DNA from 2 places in the Alkalibacterium psychrotolerans genome. Region 1 is predicted to be linked to the other one. Evidence: a T-box and tRNA genes for the amino acid it is inferred to sense, from the RefSeq annotation. Region 1 holds a T-box; the other holds one or more tRNA genes.
What was found. The T-box of region 1 lies ahead of ACYVLS_RS05355 (valine--tRNA ligase). A T-box ahead of a tRNA ligase gene usually reads a tRNA of that ligase, here a tRNA-Val.
Positions count from the first base shown of each region.

Region 2: it has a tRNA-Val gene. The T-box ahead of ACYVLS_RS05355 (valine--tRNA ligase) is inferred to sense a tRNA for this amino acid. The anticodon was not compared.

Region 1 is NZ_BAAGPH010000030.1:50,041-55,831, reverse strand. Features, by position in the region: gene ACYVLS_RS05370 (cysteine desulfurase family protein) at 1-958, shown strand, start outside; gene thiI (tRNA uracil 4-sulfurtransferase ThiI) at 969-2,186, shown strand; gene tpx (thiol peroxidase) at 2,256-2,759, shown strand; T-box leader at 2,779-3,009, shown strand; gene ACYVLS_RS05355 (valine--tRNA ligase) at 3,058-5,703, shown strand; gene ACYVLS_RS05350 (HAD family hydrolase) at 5,706-5,791, shown strand, end outside.
Region 2 is NZ_BAAGPH010000014.1:20-5,585, forward strand. Features, by position in the region: tRNA gene ACYVLS_RS02085 (tRNA-Leu) at 845-928, opposite strand; tRNA gene ACYVLS_RS02090 (tRNA-Cys) at 947-1,017, opposite strand; tRNA gene ACYVLS_RS02095 (tRNA-Gln) at 1,037-1,108, opposite strand; tRNA gene ACYVLS_RS02100 (tRNA-His) at 1,115-1,187, opposite strand; tRNA gene ACYVLS_RS02105 (tRNA-Trp) at 1,252-1,322, opposite strand; tRNA gene ACYVLS_RS02110 (tRNA-Tyr) at 1,329-1,409, opposite strand; tRNA gene ACYVLS_RS02115 (tRNA-Phe) at 1,419-1,491, opposite strand; tRNA gene ACYVLS_RS02120 (tRNA-Asp) at 1,501-1,573, opposite strand; tRNA gene ACYVLS_RS02125 (tRNA-Met) at 1,675-1,747, opposite strand; tRNA gene ACYVLS_RS02130 (tRNA-Ser) at 1,920-2,009, opposite strand; tRNA gene ACYVLS_RS02135 (tRNA-Glu) at 2,033-2,104, opposite strand; tRNA gene ACYVLS_RS02140 (tRNA-Ile) at 2,114-2,187, opposite strand; tRNA gene ACYVLS_RS02145 (tRNA-Gly) at 2,219-2,289, opposite strand; tRNA gene ACYVLS_RS02150 (tRNA-Asp) at 2,296-2,368, opposite strand; tRNA gene ACYVLS_RS02155 (tRNA-Met) at 2,530-2,602, opposite strand; tRNA gene ACYVLS_RS02160 (tRNA-Ile) at 2,699-2,772, opposite strand; tRNA gene ACYVLS_RS02165 (tRNA-Met) at 2,789-2,862, opposite strand; tRNA gene ACYVLS_RS02170 (tRNA-Pro) at 2,875-2,948, opposite strand; tRNA gene ACYVLS_RS02175 (tRNA-Arg) at 2,958-3,031, opposite strand; tRNA gene ACYVLS_RS02180 (tRNA-Leu) at 3,045-3,130, opposite strand; tRNA gene ACYVLS_RS02185 (tRNA-Gly) at 3,163-3,234, opposite strand; tRNA gene ACYVLS_RS02190 (tRNA-Thr) at 3,266-3,338, opposite strand; tRNA gene ACYVLS_RS02195 (tRNA-Leu) at 3,360-3,441, opposite strand; tRNA gene ACYVLS_RS02200 (tRNA-Lys) at 3,466-3,538, opposite strand; tRNA gene ACYVLS_RS02205 (tRNA-Val) at 3,548-3,620, opposite strand; rRNA gene rrf (5S ribosomal RNA) at 3,631-3,746, opposite strand; gene msrA (peptide-methionine (S)-S-oxide reductase MsrA) at 3,853-4,386, opposite strand; gene serS (serine--tRNA ligase) at 4,533-5,566, opposite strand, start outside.

The sequences.
Region 1 (5,791 bases):
GGAAGAAATCTACTTTACCAGTGGGGGGACAGAAGGTGACAACTGGGCGATTAAAGGAACTGCCATTGAAAAAAAGAGTTACGGCAGACATATGATAACTTCTGCCATCGAACACCCGGCTGTCATGAACTCGATGAAACAATTGGAGAGTCTTGGCTGGCAAGTAACGTATCTGCCGGTTGACGAGACGGGTCAAATCAATGTTGAGGATTTAAAAAAGGCCATCAGAAAAGAGACTGTCCTTGTTTCTGTGATGGCTGTCAATAATGAAACAGGCAGTGTCCTTCCCATAGAAGAAATTTCAGCGGTGCTGAAAGACTATCCTTCCATCCACTTCCATGTCGACGCTGTGCAGGCAATCGGAAAAATTGACTTGAACCTTAAAAATTCAAGAATTGATATGGCTGTTTTTTCAGGACACAAATTCCACGCTCCTAAAGGAACAGGGTTTATTTATCTCAAAAAAGGGAGAAAACTGGCTCCCCTAATGAGCGGTGGCGGTCAGGAGAGCGGTAAAAGAAGCGGAACCGAAAATGTACCCGGAAATGTGGCGTTGGCCAAGGCGTTGAGGCTGATTCTTGAAAACAGTCATGAAAAACAAAGGCAGATGCTGGCTTGCAAGACAGCCATTTCTGATTTTCTGAAAACGAAAGAAAAGGTTCAAGTATTTACTCCGGATAAAAGTGCCCCTCATATTATCTGCTTTGGCGTTTCTGGTATAAAGGGAGAAATAGTCGTCCATGCTCTTGAGCAAAAAGGGATTATTGTTTCTACAACTAGTGCCTGTTCCAGTAAAAGAAAGCTGAAACAGCCCTCAGTACGCGATATGGGCTATACGAAAGACGAAGCTGAATCGGCTGTTAGAATTAGTATCAGCCATGAGAATACATTAAGTGAAGTAGAAGAATTCAAGAGAGAGTTTGACACTATTTATAATCAGTTAAGAGAAATAGATTAAGGAGAACAGCATGCAAATTTCAGAAATTCTAGTTCGGTACGGAGAATTATCCACAAAAGGAAAGAATAGAAAGTATTTTATAAAAAAGCTGCAGAGAAATACACGCAGAAAGCTGAAAAGATATTCGACATTAAAAATTGTTGCCAATAGAGACCGTCTGCATATTACTTTGAACGAAGAAGATCCAGAAAGTGTAATGGAAGAATTGAAAGACATTTTCGGTATTCAGAATTTTTCGCCTGTGGTTAAGGTGGATAAATCAGTTGAAGAAGCGAAAAAAGCAGTCATACATTTAGTCGGTAATCATTTTAAAGAAAACATGACATTCAAAATTACGACGCGACGAGCAGATCATAATTTTGAGTATGACACGAATGAACTTAACAGAATATTAGGAGCAGAAGTAGAGAAGACCTTTCAGCCCGTTTCCGTTAAGATGAAGCAGCCCGATCTCAATGTACGAGTGGAAGTTCGTCTGGATGGCATCTTCATTTCGGTTGATACCCTATTAGGAGCAGGCGGCTTACCAATAGGTACGGCTGGGAAAGGGATGCTTATGCTGTCTGGAGGGATTGATTCTCCAGTAGCTGGCTACCTCTCGATGAAACGCGGTGTGGAAATTGAAGCCGTTCACTTTCACAGTCCGCCATATACGAGCCCTAAGGCCCTTCAAAAAGCGAAAGATTTGACAGCTAAACTGGCTCGTTATACAGATGAAATCAAATTTATAGAAGTACCCTTCACCGAAATTCAGGAAGCCATCAAAAAACATGTCCCGGAAAGCTATTCTATGACCATCACCCGGAGAATGATGTTAAGACTGACTGACCGGATTAGGGCTGACAGAAATGGATTGGCAATAATGAATGGAGAATCCCTTGGGCAAGTAGCTTCTCAGACACTCGAAAGTATGATGGCGATAAATGAGGTAACAGCGGTTCCCGTCCTAAGACCTCTCATCTCGATGGATAAAAATGATATCATATCAATTGCTCAGGAAATCGATACATTCGAGCTGGCAATTCAACCATACGAAGACTGCTGTACGGTATTTGCTCCATCCAAGCCCAAAACTAAACCTAAACTTAAGAAAGTGCGCGAGCTGGAAGAAGATCTTGATATAAACACACTGGTAGACAATGCCTTAGCTGGAATTGTAATCAGTTCAATTACTCAAAAGGATTCATCTGAAGCCCTTAATAACTCGGAGTTCCAGTCCTTGTTTTAAAGTTAATAGTTGCAAAGTCTCACGTTGAAAAGTACACTAGAGATAACTTAAAGGAAAGAAGGGAATAGTATGGACGTAACACTCAAAGGTGAACAATTCCAAACGAACGGTCAACCCCCTCAAGTAGGAGAAGAGGCTCCTTCTTTTAGTGCGCTGGACTTGAATGGTGAGACGGTTAAATTATCTGATTATACAGGCGATGTGGTTATTTTAAGCACATTTCCTGATATAGAAACGAGTACGTGTTCCAGACAGACAGACACATTCAACGAAAAAGCTAAAGAATTGAAAAATACGAAAATTATCTCACTGTCTGCAAATACAGTGGATCAGCAGAAACAATGGTGTGAGTCGAAAGTTATGGCTTCCGAACTCCTGCATGATGAAGACCGTAGTTTTTCTAAAGAATACGGCCTGTACATTGAAGACTTGGACAAGATAGCTCGTGCGGTATTTGTCTTGAACCGGAATGGACAAATTGTCTATAGAGAAATTGTCAAAGAGATGTCTAATAACCCAGATTTTGAATCTGCTCTGTCAGCTGCACGGCATGAAGAGGCTGAACTGAATTAATTTAACTGAATAATAAATAAAACGAGTTAGGACCAAAAGGAGTACTTGGCATATAATTATCTAAGAGAATGGGTGTGGTTGGTGTGAATCCCTGATAATTTAACCGAGGAAGTAGTTTGGGAAAAACTGTCTTGGGGAAATAGAGTACTTGAGACCGGAAGAACAGACCGTTAACACTGTTACTGAGAGGCTGCGCTTGTTTATTAGAGTGCAGTAAAATAGGTGGTACCGCGAAGCATTCGTCCTAACATATAGGAGGAGTGCTTTTTTTTTAGAAAAATTTAATGAGGTGTAAACCATGGAAAATACTGAAATGTCAACTAAATACAACCCTATACAAGTTGAACAAAACAAATACGATAACTGGCTTGAAAAAGACTTGTTCAAACCTAACCCGAATGGGACTGAGCCTTATTCAGTCGTCATTCCTCCTCCCAACGTAACCGGCCGTCTTCACCTTGGGCATGCCTGGGATACCACGCTGCAAGATATTATCATTCGTCAAAAACGCATGCAGGGCTACGATACCCTATGGTTGCCAGGGATGGATCATGCGGGAATCGCGACCCAGGCGAAAGTTGAAGAGAAACTGGCTCAGGAAGGTATTTCCCGTCATGATTTAGGTCGGGAGAAGTTTCTTGAAAAAGTGTGGGACTGGAAAGAGGAATACGCAGAAAATATTCGAAGTCAGTGGGCCAAAGTCGGCCTGTCTGTCGATTACTCCAGAGAACGATTTACACTGGATGAAGGTCTGAATAAAGCAGTCAACAAGGTTTTCGTTGACTTATACAATAAAGGCCTCATTTACCGCGGAGAGTATATCATTAACTGGGATCCCAAAGCTCAAACAGCCCTGTCTGATATTGAGGTTGACCATAAGGATATAAATGGTGCATTTTATCACATCTCCTACCCAATTGTTGACGGAGAGGGATCCGTTGAGCTGGCAACCACACGTCCGGAAACGATGCTGGGGGATACCGCTGTTGCCGTTCATCCGGACGACGAACGATACCAGCATTTAATCGGGAAGAAAGTGCTTCTTCCGGTAGTTAACCGTGAACTGGAAGTCGTCGCTGATGACTATGTCGATATGGAATTCGGAACAGGTGTCGTAAAAATTACACCGGCTCATGATCCGAATGACTTTGAGATTGGGAAACGCCATAATCTTGAACAGCTGAATGTTATGAATAATGATGGCAGCATGAATCAGCACGCTGGAAAATACGAAGGTATGGACCGTTTTAAAGCCAGAAAAGCACTTGTGGCTGATTTAAAAGAACAAGGCTACCTTATTAAGATTGAAGAAATGACTCACAGTGTCGGCCATTCAGAACGAACAGGAGTTATCGTTGAACCGAGATTGTCTACCCAGTGGTTTGTAAAAATGGGCCCTCTCTCAGAGCAGGCACTGGATCATCAGAAGACAGATGATAAAGTTAATTTTGTGCCGGAACGATTTGAGAAGACCTATCATAATTGGATGGAAAATGTCCATGACTGGGTTATATCCAGACAGCTCTGGTGGGGACACCGCATACCTGCCTGGTATCACAAAGAAACAGGCGAACTGTATGTGGGTGAAACAGCTCCATCCGATGATGAAAACTGGGAGCAGGATGCAGATGTCCTGGACACCTGGTTCAGTTCTGCATTGTGGCCGTTTTCCACAATGGGCTGGCCGGATACGGACAATGCTGACTTCCAGAAGTACTTCCCGACAAGCACACTGGTTACCGGTTATGACATCATCTTCTTCTGGGTCAGCCGTATGATATTCCAGAGCCTGGAGTTTACAGGCAAAGCACCATTTAAAAATGTACTGATTCACGGACTGATTAGAGATGAACAGGGACGTAAAATGAGTAAGTCGCTGGGTAACGGGATTGATCCGATGGAAGTTATTGACCAGTATGGGGCAGATGCGCTGAGATGGTTCTTGTCTAACGGGTCGGCACCAGGTCAGGATGTCCGCTTCAGCTATGAGAAAATGGACGCTTCCTGGAACTTCATCAACAAAATCTGGAATGCCAGCCGTTATGTAATAATGAACCTGGGCGACTTTTCAATAGAAGATATCGATTTGAATTTGGAGAAGTCTATCGCAGATAAATGGATTTTAGCCCGATTAAATGAAACGGTAGCTCAGGTCACCGAACTGTTCGAAAAATTTGAATTTGGTGAAGCTGGAAGACAACTCTACCGCTTTATCTGGGATGACTACTGTGACTGGTATATCGAAATGAGTAAAGAACAGCTGACACAGGGAACAGACAGTCAGAAGCAGTCAACGAAATCTGTACTGGTCCATGTACTTGACCAGACCTTAAAGCTTCTCCACCCTATCATGCCATTCGTGACTGAAGAAATATGGGAGCATATCCCTCACGAAGGTGATTCGCTGGTAACCGCTGCTTATCCAGTTGTCAATTCAGACTTTAGAGATGAGGAAGCAGTCAGCAACATGGAGATGTTGATTGAAGTCATCCGTTCGGTCAGAACGATTCGTTCGGAAGCCAACCGTCCGTTATCCAAGACGATTGATTTACTGATTAAGGCAAAATCAGATAAGGAGAAGGTCTTCCTTATTGAAAACCAATCATATATTTCACGCTTCTGTAACCCGGAACAGCTGACTATCGAAACAGACATTAATGCACCTGATGAGGTTAAGACTGCCGTCGTTAAAGGGGCTGAGATTTTCATTCCTCTGGCTGGTCTAGTAGATATTGGTGAAGAAATTGAGCGACTTAAGAAAGAAGAAGAAAAATGGCTCAATGAAATTAATCGTGTAGAGAAAAAGCTGTCCAATGAAAAATTTGTGGCGAATGCACCGGATGCGATTGTAGAAGAAGAGCGTCAAAAAGGAAAGCAGTACCAGGAGAATTATCAGTCTGTTAAAAATCAGTTGGAAAAAATGAGCAAACTGAAAGAGGGTTAAGAGTGACTAAGCTAGTTATTTTTGATATGGATGGTCTCATGTTTGATACGGAACCTCTTTATTTCAAAGCGAATATGAAGACCGCAGA
Region 2 (5,566 bases), on a different contig from region 1:
TCGTTTTAAGTTTGAAAAGCTCATTTAAAAATTGTGAGTTAACTGTGTTAACTCGTTGTGTTGTCTTGATTCAATCAGATTGAACCGAAGACACCTGCACATTTGGTTATTTCTACTTTGTTCAGTTTTCAAAGATCTATCTCATTCGTTTGTCGTTACCGCGTTTAGCAGCAACTCTTATATCATACCATCGTTTTGATTCGCTGTCAACTCTTTTTTAAATCTTTTTAAAATTTAAATTTTGTTGGCTGCGTCTCTCGTTCAAACGACAACTACTTAAGTATATCTTGTTTCCAATTTAATGTCAACAACTATTTTTAAGTTATTTTGTCCTGCATAACTGTGTTTTGCAGCAACGAGATTAATAATATCATCTATCCGATAATAGGTCAATGGTTTTCGACAATTAATTTCCATCTTTTTGTTTCGTCGGTGGGAAATGCCTATTCTATGCACTTTAGCTAATTAAGGTGGCTGAAGTTTAACTCAACTTCGCCCTTATAGATGCAGCAGTTTTCCTAATAACTCTTTGAACGCTCACCATTTATCTAGTTCATTCTACTTTTCATCTTAAATATAATATAATCTCTTGTTAAGTACTCACTATATAATAACCAGAGAAATTCTGTTTCTTCTATAGTATTTTTTTCATTTCAGATGTAATTCTCTTGTCAATCATTCACGAGTGCTATATAGCCTACGGCTTTTCTAATTCCACAGACTGCTCATGCAGTCATACTGTTTTGCGTGATCTCATCTAAAATGAATTTTTTTGAGAAAGTAATCATTCTTATATAGAAACAAAAAATCCATAACCCTAAATCAGGTTATGGATCACTATTTATACCGGCGGCCGGAGTCGAACCGGCACGCCCTAATGGGCACTGGATTTTGAGTCCAGCGTGTCTACCAATTCCACCACGCCGGCATTATAATAAAAAAGATAAGGCGGTAACCGGATTTGAACCGGTGATGAAGGTTTTGCAGACCTCTGCCTTACCACTTGGCTATACCGCCATAACTATTAAAATAATTACTGGGCTACTAGGATTCGAACCTAGGAATGACGGGATCAAAACCCGCTGCCTTACCGCTTGGCTATAGCCCAATAAAGGGCGACTGATGGGGATCGAACCCACGAATGCCGAGACCACAACCCGGTGCGTTAACCACTTCGCCACAATCGCCATAATTTACATTAAATAGTATAGCATAATCATTAATCTTTTTCACTATCTATTTTGTCTTACACAGGGGTAGCAGGAGTCGAACCCACATCGATGGTTTTGGAGACCATAGTTTTACCATTAAACTATACCCCTATTAAATGGAGGGAGTAGGATTCGAACCTACGAACCCGAAGGAGCGGATTTACAGTCCGCCGCGTTTAGCCACTTCGCTATCCCTCCGCTATTTCATGGCGCTGGACAGAGTCGAACTGCCGACACACGGAGCTTCAATCCGTTGCTCTACCAACTGAGCTACAGCGCCTAAAAAAAACGGTCCCGACGGGAATCGAACCCGCGATCTCCTGCGTGACAGGCAGGCGTGATAACCGCTACACTACGGGACCTCACTTTAAACTATTTAATTGTGAGCTTTCCTCACATCGCGCTCCACTTCGTTACGCGTACTCTACCTGTAAGTCGCTAAAGCAACAACAGTTAGAGCAAATTGCGGGGGCAGGACTCGAACCTGCGACCTCCGGGTTATGAGCCCGACGAGCTGCCAACTGCTCTACCCCGCGATAATATAAAATGACAACCATTTAAATCGGAGACACGACGGTCTGAAGACCGCGTGTACTGAGCTTGTAAGCTTCTAAATAAGCAACTACAAACCTTAAATCGGACACACGGCAGCCTAAAGGCTGCGTGTATCATGGTTGTACGTTGCTGAAGCAACTACAACCATGACAAAGGAGGATGTGGGATTCGAACCCACGCGCGCTTTTACACGCCTGACGGTTTTCAAGACCGTTCCCTTAAGCCGGACTTGGGTAATCCTCCGACAAATAACTATTCAGTTATTATGACCCCTACGGGATTCGAACCCGTGTTACCGCCGTGAAAGGGCGGTGTCTTAACCGCTTGACCAAGGGGCCTGAATATAATGGGCCTAAATGGACTCGAACCATCGACCTCACGCTTATCAGGCGTGCGCTCTAACCAGCTGAGCTATAGGCCCTAAAAATATTGCTTATACATCGCTGTATAAAAGCGGGTGAGGAGAATCGAACTCCCGACATCAGCTTGGAAGGCTGGGGTTTTACCACTAAACTACACCCGCATAAAACGGTCCCGACGGGAATCGAACCCGCGATCTCCTGCGTGACAGGCAGGCGTGATAACCGCTACACTACGGGACCTCACTTTTAAATCCTTTAGTTGTGACACGGCAGCCTAAGGGCTGCGTGTACTATGCCTGTAAGCTTCTAAAGAAGCAACAATCATAGCAATTGAGCTACGGCAAGCTAAAGCTTGCGTATACCATATCTGTACGTAACTAAAGTTACTACAGCTATGGCAATTGCGGAGGCAGGACTCGAACCTGCGACCTCCGGGTTATGAGCCCGACGAGCTGCCAACTGCTCTACTCCGCGATAATATAAAATGACAACCATTAAATACGAAACACAGCAGCCCAAGGGCTGCGTGTACCATGTCTGTAATCGCTAAAGCTTCAACAGACATGGCAATGGACCTTGCAGGACTCGAACCTGCGACCGAACGGTTATGAGCCGTTTGCTCTAACCAACTGAGCTAAAGGTCCTTCGATCCTTAAATTATAGCGGCGGAGGGAATCGAACCCACGACCTCACGGGTATGAACCGTACGCTCTAGCCAGCTGAGCTACACCGCCATTTTATTGCAATCGGGAAGACAGGATTCGAACCTGCGACCCCCTGGTCCCAAACCAGGTGCTCTACCAAGCTGAGCTACTTCCCGCAAATAAAATGCACCCTAGAGGAGTCGAACCTCTAACCGCCTGATTCGTAGTCAGGTACTCTATCCAATTGAGCTAAGGGTGCGACATAATAAAAATACCGAGGGCCGGAGTCGAACCGGCACGGAGAAAACTCTCCGCAGGATTTTAAGTCCTGTGCGTCTACCAATTCCGCCACCCCGGCAAGAGTGATATTGGAACAATTGAGCTTTATTAAGCGGAAGACGGGATTCGAACCCGCGACCCCCACCTTGGCAAGGTGATGTTCTACCACTGAACTACTTCCGCAGTTAAGCAGAAAATTCTGCTGTGAAGCAAATGCCGGCTAAAGGATTTGAACCCTCGACCCACTGATTACAAATCAGTTGCTCTACCAACTGAGCTAAGCCGGCTGTTGCAAGTCAAGCTTGCAATGCGGATGGAGGGACTTGAACCCCCACGCCGTGAAGCGCTAGATCCTAAATCTAGTGCGTCTGCCAATTCCGCCACATCCGCATATATAAGAACCTGTCTTATATATGAGCCGTACAGGATTCGAACCTGTGACCCTCTGATTAAAAGTCAGATGCTCTACCAACTGAGCTAACGGCTCTTCGTGCGATGGAGGTTAACGGGCTCGAACCGCTGACCCTCTGCTTGTAAGGCAGATGCTCTCCCAACTGAGCTAAACCTCCATTTAAAACTGCATAGCGACGTCCTGCTTTCACAAAGGGAAACCCTTCACTATCCTCGGCGCTGAGAAGCTTAACGGCTGTGTTCGGAATGGGAACAGGTGGAACCTTCTCGCCTTAATCACTATACAGTTTGTTGCAACTACTTACTGCAGCAACTCTTATATCATACTAATTACTGCAGCAGTTGTCAACAACTTTTTTCTTTTTTATTTTGTTTTTTTATTCGCTTAACCTACTCTTCTTCTCCCCAATGTCTGGATATAAAACCAGCGCGACCTGATCCTACGTTGTACCGCTTGTAATGGGCTGATTCTTTCTTGTAAAAATCCTGATGATAGCCTTCAGCCGGGTAGAAAGGTTGGGCTTCTTCTATTTCAGTTACAATCGGCGCATTAAAGCGGCCACTTTCTTCCAGACGTTTTTTTGATGCTTCTGCTGTCTGCTTCTGTTCCTCGCTGTTATAAAAGATAACTGGTCTGTATGAGTCCCCTCTGTCCGCAAACTGTCCGCCTGCATCTGTAGGGTCAGTTTGTTTCCAATATATCTCTACTAATTCCTCATACGGCATCTGACTTGGATCAAATGTAATTTCTACAGCTTCTGTGTGTCCTGTCTTACCAGATGTAACTTGTCTGTAGGTTGGATTTTCAACGTGTCCGCCTGTGTATCCTGAAACCACACTGTGTATACCGGGAAGGGAATCAAAAGGTTTCACCATACACCAGAAACATCCTCCTGCAAAAATCGCTTTCTCTAGCTGAACCATACTTTTACCTCCTTGTCTATTTACAAGCATCTAAATAATCTGTCTTCACGTCTGATTTTATCATATATAAACCACATTAAAAGAATAAGGACTCACCCGTATGGCAAGTCCTTATATTTAGCATTTAATTTTTTCACCTTATGGTATTAACGGATTTCAGTTAACCCACCCATGTATGGTACTAATGCATCCGGCACCTTAATACTTCCATCAGCCTGCTGGTAGTTTTCAAGTATAGCAGCGACGGTTCTTCCGACAGCGACACCTGAACCGTTCAGCGTATGCACGTAATCAATTTTTCCGTCTTCTTCTCGGCGGTATCTGATCATTGCCCGTCTAGCCTGGAATGCTTCAGTGTTTGAGCATGAACTGATCTCACGGTAAGTATTCTGGGTTGGAATCCACACTTCCAAGTCATAGGTTTTAGCTGCAGCAAAGCCGGTGTCCCCTGTAGACAGGAGCACAACACGGTATGGCAAGTTCAGTTTCTGTAAAATAGCTTCTGCATTTTTCGTCATTTTCTCCAGTTCATCATAAGAATCTTCCGGCTTCGCAAATTTAACCATCTCAACTTTATTGAACTGGTGCAAACGAATCAGCCCTCTGGTATCTCTTCCAGCACTGCCGGCTTCAGATCTGAAAGATGGGGACAAAGCAGTGAAATACTTCGGCAAGTCTGACTCTTCCAGTATCTCATTCTGATAATAGTTCGTCAGCGGGACTTCGGCTGTCGGAATTAACGTCAAAGGATGACCTTGAATCTGGAATACATCCTCTTTGAACTTAGGAAATTGACCCGTACCATAAAGAGCATCATCATTTGCCAAATAAGGCGGGATGACTTCTTCGTAGCCATGTTCAGATGTGTGCAGGTCCAGCATAAAGTTATATAAGGCACGTTCTAAACGAGCGCCCAGTCCTTTATAGAACAGAAAACGGCTGCGGGCAACTTTTGCGCCTCTTTCAAAATCAAGAATTTTCAGATCCGTTCCCAGGTCCCAATGCGGTTTTGGTTCAAAGTCAAAGGCTTTAACCTCGCCCCATTTACGTACTTCTTCGTTAGCATCCTCGTCTTCTCCAACAGGTATGGATGGGTGCGGGAGATTTGGCAGACCTGATGCAATGGCTGTAGTCTTTTCCTCGATTTCTTCCAGTTCATTATCAATCGCTTTAATGTCAG